3 regions of the Pontibacter sp. 13R65 genome follow, and region 2 is predicted to be linked to each of the others. Evidence: riboswitches for the same ligand, from Rfam matches in the RefSeq annotation. Region 2 holds a riboswitch; each other region holds the start of a gene.

Region 1 (4,163 bases), on a different contig from region 2:
TGCTGTAGTGGGGATAGCGGTAACCGAGAATTCGGACCGGTTTGTGCCGGTTATATTTGCCACACTTGTGAGTTGAATAGATGGATCATTGCCACCCGCATAAGTTTTCCCGAGGTTCTTCAGGTTAACACTTATGGTTTTGCTGCTACCAGTTAGCAGAGAACCAAAGGAGACAGCTGAGGGTGTTGCAGCCAACTCAGAGAAATGAGCTGAGCCAGTTTCGGGTTTTAAATTGCTCACATAATAGATATTGTCCTGATAGTCGTAGTTAACGCCTGTGGATGTCAGGTAATCCATGGCCATGATATAAGCATTCGGAACAATGTTGCCGTTAGCATCCCTGGCCTTCCAGATCCGGACACCGATTTTGCCCTGGTAGTTTAAGGATCTGTCGGTGTAGGATTTCTGTATTTTCAGTCCGAAAGCACCTGAGGGTGAAAAGGAACCATCTGCAGGCACTAGATTAGTGTTTCCCTTTCTTGGCAGTAGCGTCTGGCCATCCAGCCCTATATGCGTGAATATACTGTTAACGGCCGTGCTCCCCTTGGCGTGCCACTCAATTTTTTCTGTCTGACTGCAGCACCCGTGGTAAGCTGCCATTTGAATTACGTACACTGGCTTAGATAAGTCTGCCCTTATGAAATAGGGCGAAAGAACCTCATCAGAATTTGGAACCGCTACGGTACCTCGGTTAGAAGAGCCGTCGTTGGCATTAAACCCTACTACTGTTTTTAAGCCGAAGGCATTGATAATCTCCTGGGCATAAGGCTCGTTATTACCTTCTCCCTTATACTGCCACAGGCCATGCAGCTTTACCTCTTTAACAGGATGTAAGGCATCATTGGAGTTGATGGTAAGGGTATTGTTAAGAACTTTAACCCGGCCTCCCAAATCCTTCGCAACAAATTGTATGAGTACCTCTACAGAGGTTCCGGTGCTTAAGCTTCTGGGCAAGGATGGCGTGGAGCCATTGATGGAGATTATTTTCCAGGCAGTGGTATTACTAAGGGTAAGGCTGTTAATAGTAAGTGTTCCGGTGCCTCGGTTGCTGATCTTTAGCCTTAGTTTATCATGATTAGCGTTGTAAGCTGTAAAGGTACCGTCAGGATTTGTTCTTCGCCACGGTATTTGGATACGTGAAGCAGTGAAGCGATCTGGTGCCGGAAATTTATCAAGATTCTCGACTACCATATAAGCGTTGCTTGACGATGTCTGCACCAAAACTGTCTTTGCCAATTTTCTCTTAAAGCTGGAGAAGGCATCTGGCGTGAAGGCTGTGAGGCTGCTCATAGAGGGGGCAGCAGAGTTTAATTTGACACTTAAGCCAGTTATTTTTGATGCCACTACATCCTTCGGTGGCATGACAGCAAATATCAGAAGAAGACTGCTGCCCATGCTTAAAAACACGATAGCCAACTTTGGATTAACAGATCCTAAAATTCTTAAAAAATTCAGATAGCTCTTTTTCATAGCCTTAAATAATGGTCGTTTCTGGGATGCAGAAAGCACTTCAACTGGTAAGGCCTGTAAGAGGCGCGTGGAGAAGGAGGAGCTAATAAAGATATGGAGGCTAAGAATGTATCCTGAAATGGCGTGGACTCTTACAGAATAGTTTTGGGAGTACAAGCCACTCGGATGCGTAACGAGCTTATTATAGTTAAAATAATTATAAATATAATTTAGTTTGCTATACGGAATTCTTCAGGTTAAGAACTTTTAGTTATGATCATTTTAATAATTTATTTAAAATTTTTAGTAAACAGCCTCATTCTGATGCTAAGCATTCTATATTACTGGCTGATAACGTTTGTAACTTGTACTTGCCTAAAATGGAGTCAGAGTTATGTTCGCTTGGCAATGGGTTGCGGCCTTGCCTGTAACATGGACTTAGCTCCACCATTGAGTACGCGGTGACGAAAATACACACATTGCAAATTCTGCTAATACAAAAGGCCTTTCGGGAGTGTTTTTAGCCTTGTGCACCTTATACTCGCTTGTATATACTTACAGCTTCTAACAGTGTATTTGGGTAAGGCTAAAACTCTACTGCCGCAACTGGTTCATGAGGCGATTCAGCTTCTGTTCAAATTGCTGCACGTTAAATTCTGTTTGTAGTTCTTTCATGCATGTAGCGCAGAGGCAGTCGGAGTAGCGGGTGTTTAAGTACTGGCGCTCTGCCTCGGTAAGGCGAACGGTACTGCACTGGCAAAGCAAAATAGAGCCAACCTTACATTCGAATGGCTGCTGGCACCTGGGGCAGGTTTTGTCTTCGTGGTGTGGCATAGGGTATGTAAGTTAAAATAAGTTTTTGCCCCCGGAAGGCTATTTTCATTAGCAGAATTTGAGAAAGGGAAGGCCTGCACCTGTAAAGCGGGTGCAGGCGTTCCTGCTGTTAGGCAATAGCAGCAATTTGTGCCTTTACGGCTGGCTTATGAATGAGCGCCAATTATTTGCGAAGCGCCACTGCTTCCTGGTTTTGCTGCAGCAGCGCCTCTTCGCCCTGCAGAGTTGCCGTCCTTCTCACCCCGCGTCGTAATTGGGAATAATGGACTTTAGTTGGCAACAACTCGTTTTGTTACTTACAGTTGCGGCACAGCCCGTAATTTTCACATGGTTCCTTATTAAGTGTGGTGTTACCCATATACCTGATATCCGGAAGAATAAAGTAAAGAACTTCGAGGTCGAAGATAATGAAAAGTATCAGGTTCTTGCTGCAGGTTCTACAGCCAGGCCACCTGCAGCGTGTTTTTTATGATGGGGCAGGCTTGGAAACAGGACAGTTTGGCCTGAAATACGTAAGTATAAATATTATTGGCCATCAGGCTAAATCAGTTACAATCGGTACAGACTTACAAAATAAGCCTGTTTTGTGCTTTGCACATGCCCTCGCTCCCCAAGATTTTCAACTCTTTTACAAATTGCACAGAGCAAAATTCATTTTTAAAACAAATACAATGGAAAAGACCTTAAAAGAAATGGTGGCAGAAGCCAACCAACAGATAAAAACCTATGAAGTGACAGATGCAATGGCGCTACTCAACCATAAAAATGTTCGGTTTATAGATGTGCGCGATGAGCCGGAACTGGTTAGAGAAGGAAAAGTGCCAGGCGCTACTCATGCTTCGCGCGGTATGCTGGAATTTTACATTGATCCGCATAGCCCTTACCATAAAGACATTTTTGCATCGGATGCGGAACTGGTGTTCTACTGCAAAAGTGGTGGCCGGTCTGCGCTGGCAGCCCAGAAAGCACAGGAGATGGGCGTAAAGCATGTTGCGCATATAGCAGGCGGTTTTAATGCCTGGAAAGAACAAGGAGGCGCTGTAGCAAAGGTTTAAAACTGCTGGGCAAACCTTATGCTGTTGCAGGAGGGGCTAACAACTGCACTAAAGATGTAGAAGGCTGGCCTTTTTAGTGCCTGCCTATAAGCCATCATTTATCGGTTTGGTGCAACTGTGGCAGGAGGTAAAAGCTTAACTATAGCTTCAGTTCAACTAATACTGAAATACAGTAAAAAGCAGGTATATGTAAAGTTTAATAATTTATTATTGCTGACTTGAGCAGAAATGGTTTTAACTTTGAGCTTTAATAGTACCTTGTTAAAAGATTACCTTTTACCTTTTTATGCCTACGACTACCCAATCCAGCAGATTCAGTATGGTCAGTTATGAAGATGTCACCTCATAGGTACGCTCTGTTTATGACAAAATGATGCAGAGTCTGCAAATTTCTTTTGTGTTAAACAGGTTTAAATGCCAGAGCAGCAACGCTACTTTGCTGCGTAATAACTGGGTTAAAGTGCAGTCTATCTTGCTGGTGGGCCAGGTGTTGAACACCATGAAGCAACTGATCATCTGCAATGTATCGAAAGAGAGGGGGCTGCAAGCTGGACGAAGAGTTACTGGAGCCTGCTTTTTAGAGGCGTAGACTTGGGCAATAGCAGACAGCAATGGATAGTCGTCAGGTTTATAGGGTCAGGTATGAGGCATTTTCTAAGTTTTCTAATACACTTATCAGGTCGCGAACTGTCGATGCTGTTGCAGAGGCGCTCCAGGTAAACCTGAAGTACTTATTTAACTTTCATGTATATAGGCTTAGCTTTAACTGGAACGATTATATTGTTCATATAACAGTTAGTGCTGGCGGTGTAGAAGTGCAGCAAC
Region 2 (4,163 bases):
GGGCCAGGTGCGACATCATATCCATCATGTCCTTCTGTATCTTGTGCAGGTTTGGTTGCCATGCGTGGTCATTGCCCAGCTTTACACGCAACAAGCCTATGGTAGAGTTTACCTCATCCAGAGTGCCGTAGCAGTCTACGCGCACATCGTCTTTGTAAACGCGCTTGCCGCCAAACAGACCCGTGGTGCCCTTGTCGCCTTTTTTAGTATATATCTTCATTTGTTTCTTTTTTTCATGTTTTAAAATAAATCTGCTCCGCCAGATAATTACATCCGGCGGAGCAGGTGAATCATTCCCTTAGAATGTGAAACCGTATCTGACAGTGAAGTTACGGCCTGGCATGTTATAGCCACGTTTCTCGTAGTAGTTTTCATCTGTGATATTGTTCACTAACAGGGTAATGGTATGCTGCTGCGCATAGGTGTAGGCTGTGCTGAAATCCAGCACCATAAAAGCCGGATATTCTATTATCGGGTATTTTGGGTCGTTGAAATCCGTGTCTTTTCTATTGCCTACATAGCGCCCGTTTAGGCGTAGGTTCAGTCCTTTAAGATTGCTGTACTCCAAACCATAGTTCATGGTGAGGTCTGCCACATTCGCGATATCTTTAGCCGTAGCAGAACCATCGCTTGCTATGGTCACTTCTTCTGCTCTTCTGATAGAAGTAGCGCCGGCAAACAGGCGGAGTATATAGCTGTGGTTTTGCAAAGCTCCGAAGTCGTAACCTACTTCAGCTTCGAGGCCATTTATGTTTGCCTCATTGGCGTTTACATAGGTGGTACGGGAGGCTATTTCATAGCCACTTTCCGTATACTCTGCCGTTTCAGGGTTCGTTCTTATCGTGGTGATACGGTCATTAACATGGGTTCGGAAATAGGTGATATCAGCTGTAAAGCCTGAGCCTGTTTTTCCAAAGCGAAGCCCTGCATCCCAGGTAGTGCTGTTTTCAGTTTCCAGGTTTGGATTGCCTTGCGTAACAGCCGCCTTGCCGTTAGCGGCCACCGACTCTGAATAGCCAGCCACATTGTAGGCATCCGGCGTTACAAAAGCACGGCCGATTGAAGCATGCACTGTAAGTGGGGTCAGCAACTGGTACTGCACTGCCAGGCTTGGGCTAAAGAAGGGGTTGGTTTCTTTGCCCGGCATGTAGGTGTTCAGGAGCGGTGTTTGCTTTACATTGTAGGTAATGAGGTCGTAACGCGCGCCCGGGTTAACAATTAATTTTTCCTCTAGAAAACGAAACTGTCCCTGCACATATACGGCTGATGATACCAGGCTGTAACTCGGAGAGTATGGTGTCCTTTCGGTGTTATCGCTGTTAAAGGACCGGGATCTGGTAGAGGCATTGTTATGGTCTACGCCGGCGATAATGGTGTGCTGGTTCAGCTGGTAAACGTCTTTCAGCTGTATGCCTTGCCAGGCAGTACTGCTTTGGAAGGAAAGGTAGGGGACAATTGGAGCGCCGCGCGACACCAGTGTATTATTATAGTTGTTTTCCTCTGCCGTATAGCCTCTTAAAGAAAGTTGGTGATTTCTGAAGTTACCAGATAAGCTTAATTCGCCGTTTGCCCTGCTGATATCTTTTATGCTTGGCTGTTCGTTGCCAAAAGCAATATCACTGGGAGCCTCTACGTTCTTCGCCACAAAACGCTCGCCTTTTACATCAACGCGCCAGTTGCTGCTAAGCTGGTAACCTAAGCGCAGGCTCCCTGTGTTGTAGTTTAACCGGGTATACTCCCGTCGCAAACCATCGCCTCGGCTGTCATCTACTTCCTCAGGGCCTTCGGCGTAATATTTAGTGGCTGTGCCCGCATTCAGCATGTCCCGAAACAAATTGCCTTCTCCCAGTTTCATGTTCCTGTTTCTGTCGAAGGTGGTAAAGGAAAGGTCGTAGTCCAGCTTTTTTGTAATGTTACCGCCTGTGATAGCACCAGCTTTCACCGTTTCGAAGGAGCCATACTCTGCAAATACAGAAGACCTGATTTTACCGCTCGACTTTCTGGTAATCACATTTACCACGCCACCCATTGCCTGTGAGCCGTAAAGGGCAGATGCAGGACCTTTCAGAACCTCAACGCGCTCAATATCGGCCGGGTTGATAGTAGCCAGGTTTACAGTTCCGGCAGGTCGCCCGTCAACGAGCAACAAGGTGCGCTGGTTTAAGCCACTGAACTGTGGGCGGAAACCTCTGATACCTACACCGGCAGATAGCCCTGGGTATTGTATCACATTGACAGTAGAATTTTTCTTCAGGATGTCTGTGAAATCCTGTGCTGGAGTTAGTTCAATATCCTGCTGCGAAATAACCTCTATACTTTGTGGAGTTTTGTTTTTTTCAACAGCTGAGCGGGTGGTTGTCACCACCACTTCGCATAAGTTTTTAACCTTTAGGGTATCGGCTGGAAATTGTTGTGCAGCAACAGGAAAGGTGGCGAAGGTAGCCCCCAGAATAAATGCGTTTCTGAGAATAGAATAATGTGCCTTTGGCTTCATTGTATTAGTTTTTGATTACAAGGATTTGGATGTGGGCTTTCTGATTGCCACAGGCATATTTATTCTTCATGAAAAATGGGCCTGCCAGCATTTCACCCGAATGCATAGTGCTCTTTTGTACATAGGCAGGTCTTCTGGCTCTCCTGACCTCTGATGGCCTTCCCATTCTGTTGCAGAACAGTGGCACATACTATCAGAGGCGCTTCGCAGGATTACAGCAGCGGGGACTGCTCCGGTTTTTCACCGGATTCCCTTTTAAGGCCATGCATTTTGCGGCATAGCCACCTGTATACGGTGTGTCGTTTTAGTTTGTGGTCGTCTATTTTTTCATTCTGGGTGGTTATAGTTAATAGTTATTTTCTGTCAGTGTTATATCCGTTGTTTGGCCTTATTAGCTGCGCTTGCCACTGCTTTTAAAGCCGCCAGCAGGTCAGCTATAGTGTGGTGTTCTGTATAGGTGCCGTCAAGTTTACTTACCCATCTGGCTTTGTCGCCCTGCACAATCACCTCAACCGTATCATCCTCCTGGCTTTCGCCTGAGACAGCGAAGCCCTCTCTTTGCAGCGCCCTTCGGGTCCAGAAGGCTGTAGCGCCCTCTCCAATCATGTGTATGTGTCGGTCTTTCGGCTCGTGCATATTAAAAGTGCCGGTGGCTTTGTCGAATTGAAAGCCTGCCTTATCGAAGGCAGCCTCGAAGGAGCCGTCCAACACCAGATCTTCAGGTACACCTTGCTTCATCTTTCCTTCAGCATCTAACAACCACACCTGGTCGCCCGCCTGTAGCGCCAGGTCCAGTTCGTGTGTGGACAGCAGAATAGCTTTTTTCGTTTGCCTTGCCAGTTGGTGCAGCAGGCGCATGAGCTCTATCCTGTTTGGCAAATCTAAATGGGCAGTTGGCTCATCCAATATAATGAGCGGTGTGTCCTGTGCCAGCGTCCTGGCCAGCATTACTTTCTGGTTCTCACCATCACTCAGCTGGTCTGTTTTCCGGTGCAGAAATGGCGCTGTTTTAGTAGCCTCAATGGCCCAGTGGATAACCTTTTTATCTGCAGTACTTAAAGTGCCGAGCCAGCCTGTATAGGGATAGCGACCCAGGGCCACGAGGGAATAAACATTCAGGTTCCCAGTTCTGACTTTTTCTGTCAGCACCATGCTCAGTTTCCGGGCCATCTCTGCCGGCTTCAGCTGGTGTATACTTTCTCCAGTTATCTCTACAGTACCATGCAGCATAGGCTGGAGGCCAGCCAGCGTGCGTATTAAAGTTGATTTACCTGCTCCGTTAGGTCCTAGCAGGCATATCAGCTGGCCTGGATACACCGTTAGTTGAAGCGGACCCGCTACCTTCATCTCGCGTTTTGCCCCTTTTTTGTATCCGATGGTCAAATCGAGGGCTTGTAAAATGGGCTGTTGGGTCTGGTCCATCAGAAAGAAGCTCTTAAATTGTTTCGGCTGATGATAATCCAGATAACGACAGGAGAGCCAATCAGTGCTGTGATTACGTTAATAGGAAGCACGGTCTGACTGCCGGGTAGCTGCGCGATAATGTCACAAAGGAGCATGAACACTGTGCCTGTGAGGCAGCAGTAGGGAATAAGCGCCCGGTGGTTTGATACATGAAAAAGGGAGCGGGCCAGGTGCGGCACAGCAATACCTATAAAGCCAATCGGAC
Region 3 (4,163 bases), on a different contig from region 2:
AGCCCAGTATATGGTTCTATTAGAGGCAAACTCTGGGTCGAGGGTCAGCCCTAGCAACCCACCCTGGCCTCTTGCGTCCACTTCTGGTATGCCCGTTATTTTCTCGCTTACCTGCCCATCCTGCGACACAAGGCGCATAGTTCCTTCTTTTTCTGTAATAAGGAAACGACCGTCAGGTAGAGTAGTAATGCCCCAAGGTTTTTTTAGCTGGTCGGTCAGCACCCGAACTTCATAGGCCGTATTTGTTTTAACGCCTGGTGCACGGGTTTGGCCCGGAAACGCCGGCTCATAACCAGCATCCTGCTCTCTGGTCTCTACAGGTTGGCCCGGTGCCTCGTTCCCGATGGCTTCTTGTTTACTTGCGTCGTTTGTGCCGCTATTGCAGGCATTTAATATAAGAAGTGATGCTGCTAAAACAGGTGCAATTTTTACCATGCTTTTTTTCTTTTTTAGTGGATAATAAATAGGTGAACGCGCAACCATGCCCAATGGTTAAGCACAATTTGGCCACTTGCTATCTTGTTGTGCCTAAAATACTTCCATGCAAGGCACTGATTTCGCGTCTTACTTTTCAACTGGTTTAACAGAATAACAAGTTAGTTTGTTTACCCTTCCTATGATTAACTTTGGTGCGGTAATTCTGATTCTCCAATAGATATTTAATCCAATAAAATGGGAATTACTTTTTACGGCTCACCCATTTGTTTTCTTTTAGCCAGAAGCGCCAGGGCAGTAGGGCATCGTCTCCGGCATAATCTATGCCTATGCGCGGGCCAATGGATATCTTCTCTGGAGGTACCTGCTCTCCTCTATCTTCAACCCAAATAATATCGCCTGTCAGGTTAGTGCCGTAGTGTTTTTTGCTGATGCCGAGGGCAATGCTCATCACGCCAGGCCCAGCGGTCAGATTTGGTTTAACAACAGGCATATTTCGGCGGAGTTGCATTTCCTCCAACCCATGTGTGGGTTCTATGGCACGTATGAGCACGGCATCGGCTTTGCCTTCTACATTCGTAATGATATTAAACAGATGGTAGATGCCATACACCAGGTACACATAAGCCACACCGCCCTGCTGGTACATAATTTCGGTGCGCTGCGTTCTTCGGTTAAGGTGAGCATGGCAGGCGCGGTCGTTTTCTCCTGAATAAGCTTCTGTCTCTACAATTCTGCCTCCTGTAAGCATGCCGCCTATGTTCGTGAAGAGGTATTTGCCAAGCAGATCCTGCGCCACTTGCACCACGTTGGGGCGGGTATAAAAAGAAAGAGGAAGCTTTTCTCCGGTTATCATTTGAACTGTTTTTGTTTTAGCTCCTGTATACTGCACTTAGCCACTTGTGTTTGATATAGCTTCGCCAAATTAAAAAATTTGAAATGACGGAAAAACGATGATCAGGATGTTATAGTAGTTTGGTTCAGAAACAAGTCCTCTTCTCTCATACACTGATTCACTCCATCAGAATCCCGCAAACCAACTATCAACAAGGCAGCAATTATTAGAATAAAAATATCCTTCAGAAGAGTTTGGGAGTTTTTGAGTCAGGGGTCCATGATTTGATTGAGGAACATTGTTGTCTCACTCATCCAAAGCTCCCCCCCTCCCAAACAACCATGAAGCCATTTAATAATTAGAAATCATCAAAAACTAACAGCTCAACAATTAGCAATCAACAACCGACTCAATTCTTCTAATAAAAACAGCCTTCCAGAGGTATTTAATGCCTGCTGAGGCACAAGGCTATGCCTCGCATCAATTTTAATTTCAGTTTAAATCAGAACAGTTTCCTACCTTTGCACCCAGATTGGTGGCTTGTACTACTACCTGCCGTAGCACGAGCCTTAAAAGGGAAGCAGGTGGAATACCTGCGCTGTTCCCGCAACTGTAATCTTCGACAAAGGGTTAGTTCACAACCACAGCCACTGTCCTGCAACCAGGATGGGAAGGCGAACTAACTGAAGAGAGCCAGGAGACCTGCCAGTTCGATTAGAATAGTCGTATGCTTTCGGGAAAAAAGCGGCACGGCCAGCGCCTTCACCTGCGTTAGCTACTCCTGCCACTGTACCCCCTTTTGCATGCTTCGGGATTTAAGCGGATGTATAGTGGAACAATTTACCATTCGTGGTGTACTTTTTTTGATGGTTTTCTGTTGTCTTGCCGTAATAGCAAGGGCGCAGCAGGATACCTCTATCTACCAGCTAAAAGCGGTGGAGGTGTTTGGCAAACCAGCCGAGGTTTTTGCGGCCGGTAGTCGGGTAAGTACTCTAGACAGCAGCTACCTGCGCACTTATGCCTCCGGCACTCTTGCCGAAGCCTTACAGACCCGCACTCCCCTGTACCTCAAAACATATGGAGCCAGCGGCATCTCCAGTGTCTCTTTCAGGGGCACTTCTGCTTCGCACACCGCTGTACTCTGGAACGGGCTTAATATTGCCATGCCCTCTTTGGGCCAGAACGATTTTGCCACGCTGCCCTTAAGCGGAATCGGGAGTGTGGCAGTGCAACATGGAGCAGCAGGAGCCCATTACGGTAACGGTGCCATTGGGGGCGCAGTGCTGCTTCAATCTCCGGAACAAGCAGGAAAAGGAATTGGGGCGGAGTTGCAACAGGAAGTTGGCAGCTTTGGGCGCTATTTCAGCAACGCCGCCGTGCGCTACAGCAGCAACAAGTTAACTGTGGGAGCCAGCGGCTATTGGCAGGAGGCGCAGAACAACTTCACTTACCACGACCTTGGCCGCTTTGGAGCACCAGAAACACGCCAGGAGCATGCACGGGTGCAACAGAAAGGGCTAACACAGGACCTAAAGTGGAAGCTGGCACCCAGAAGTTACCTTGCCTTCCGGAGCTGGTACACCTACACCCACCGGCAACTGCAACCCGCCATGGGAGCAGCCGCCAACAAAGCAGAGCAACTCGATAAGAACCTGCGCCTGATGGCCGAGTTCGGGTATACCAGCCGCATTGGCGAAACAACGGTAAAAGCAGCCTATTTTTCTGATTTCCTGCACTACACAGATGTTAGCAACAATTCTGTAACCGACATTAACACCTATCAGCTGCAAGCGGAGCAAACCTATACCTATGGCCAGAGCTGGAGCCTGCGGGGCGGCCTAAGCCTGCAACATTTTGCAGCCGATGTGCAAGGCTACGGTGGCCAGGTTTCAGAAGACCGTGCTGCTGCCTTTCTGCTCTTCCGCTACGACCCCACCCCACGGCTGGCCCTGAGCCTGAACCTGCGCCAAGCGTTTATAAAAGGCTACAACCCGGTACCTACTCCTACTCTGGGAGCCAACTGGCAGTTCATGAACTTAGGAGAACACCAGTTTTACTTAAAAGGAAATGTATCGGGCAGTTATCGGGTACCAACTCTGAACGAACGTTTCTGGAGACCAGGCGGCAACCCGCTGCTGAAGCCGGAGGAAGGCTGGCAAGCCGAAAGTGGTCTGCGCCACACCTACAGCAAAGGCAATTTTACGCTGGAGTCGGAAGCTACTGGTTTTTATATGCTCGTAGATAATTGGGTGCTTTGGGCAGAATCTGGGTTTGGGTACTGGACACCGCTGAACCTGCATAAGGTACGTTCGCAGGGCCTGGAGTTGAGCAGCAGAGCCACTACCGTGGTAGGTGAATTCCGGCCAGGCCTCTCGTTTGGCTACGCCCTTACCTCCACCCAGCAAATAAAGTCTTATGAGGGCTCCGCCGCTGAGCTAAACAGGCAACTGCCCTACGTGCCGCTGCACAAGGTTACCTTTTCCACCGATGCCGCCTGGCGCTTGTGGACCTTTACCGGCAACCTGCTCTATAATAGCGAGCGCTTTACAAATAACAACAACTCCAGCAGCATGCCTGGCTTTGCCTTGCTGGGGCTGGCACTGGGTCGGCAGTTTAATCTTGGCCCTGGCAGCCTCCACTGCACCCTGCGCGCCGACAATGTAACCAACACTGAGTATCAGACCATGGTCAACAGAGCCATGCCGCCGCGTGCCTACACCCTCAACCTTCGCTTTATAATCCCATAACTAAACTATACTAAACCTTAAACAATGAAAAGATTTACTTCTTTCCGCAGCATTTTTATGACTACTGCACTGGCAGCTGGCACGCTTGCCCTGAGCAGTTGCGAAGATAAAGCCTCCAGGCCAAAAGGCACCTATGCTGAGAATGC

The links. A riboswitch is a leader RNA that binds a small molecule or an ion and turns the genes downstream of it on or off. The one in region 2 is predicted to bind cobalamin.
Region 1: it holds a riboswitch for cobalamin, as region 2 does, so the genes downstream of both, ACMA1I_RS13835 (cysteine-rich CWC family protein) here and ACMA1I_RS20675 (TonB-dependent receptor) in region 2, are expected to answer to the same signal.
Region 3: it holds a riboswitch for cobalamin, as region 2 does, so the genes downstream of both, ACMA1I_RS01490 (TonB-dependent receptor) here and ACMA1I_RS20675 (TonB-dependent receptor) in region 2, are expected to answer to the same signal.

Annotation. Positions count from the first base shown of each region.
Region 1 is NZ_JBLIQL010000010.1:164,876-169,038, forward strand. Features, by position in the region: gene ACMA1I_RS13825 (malectin domain-containing carbohydrate-binding protein) at 1-1,191, opposite strand, end outside; gene ACMA1I_RS13830 (hypothetical protein) at 1,199-1,459, shown strand; gene ACMA1I_RS13835 (cysteine-rich CWC family protein) at 2,044-2,283, opposite strand; cobalamin riboswitch at 2,455-2,664, opposite strand; gene ACMA1I_RS13840 (rhodanese-like domain-containing protein) at 2,955-3,338, shown strand; gene ACMA1I_RS13845 (hypothetical protein) at 3,709-3,927, shown strand; gene ACMA1I_RS13850 (hypothetical protein) at 3,950-4,163, shown strand, end outside.
Region 2 is NZ_JBLIQL010000026.1:32,830-36,992, forward strand. Features, by position in the region: gene ACMA1I_RS20670 (cob(I)yrinic acid a,c-diamide adenosyltransferase) at 1-220, opposite strand, end outside; gene ACMA1I_RS20675 (TonB-dependent receptor) at 299-2,494, opposite strand; cobalamin riboswitch at 2,601-2,798, opposite strand; gene ACMA1I_RS20680 (ABC transporter ATP-binding protein) at 2,864-3,916, opposite strand; gene ACMA1I_RS20685 (iron ABC transporter permease) at 3,916-4,163, opposite strand, start outside.
Region 3 is NZ_JBLIQL010000001.1:347,966-352,128, reverse strand. Features, by position in the region: gene ACMA1I_RS01500 (PQQ-dependent sugar dehydrogenase) at 1-435, opposite strand, end outside; gene ACMA1I_RS01495 (DNA-3-methyladenine glycosylase) at 680-1,291, opposite strand; cobalamin riboswitch at 1,787-1,995, shown strand; gene ACMA1I_RS01490 (TonB-dependent receptor) at 2,101-4,017, shown strand; gene ACMA1I_RS01485 (DUF5074 domain-containing protein) at 4,042-4,163, shown strand, end outside.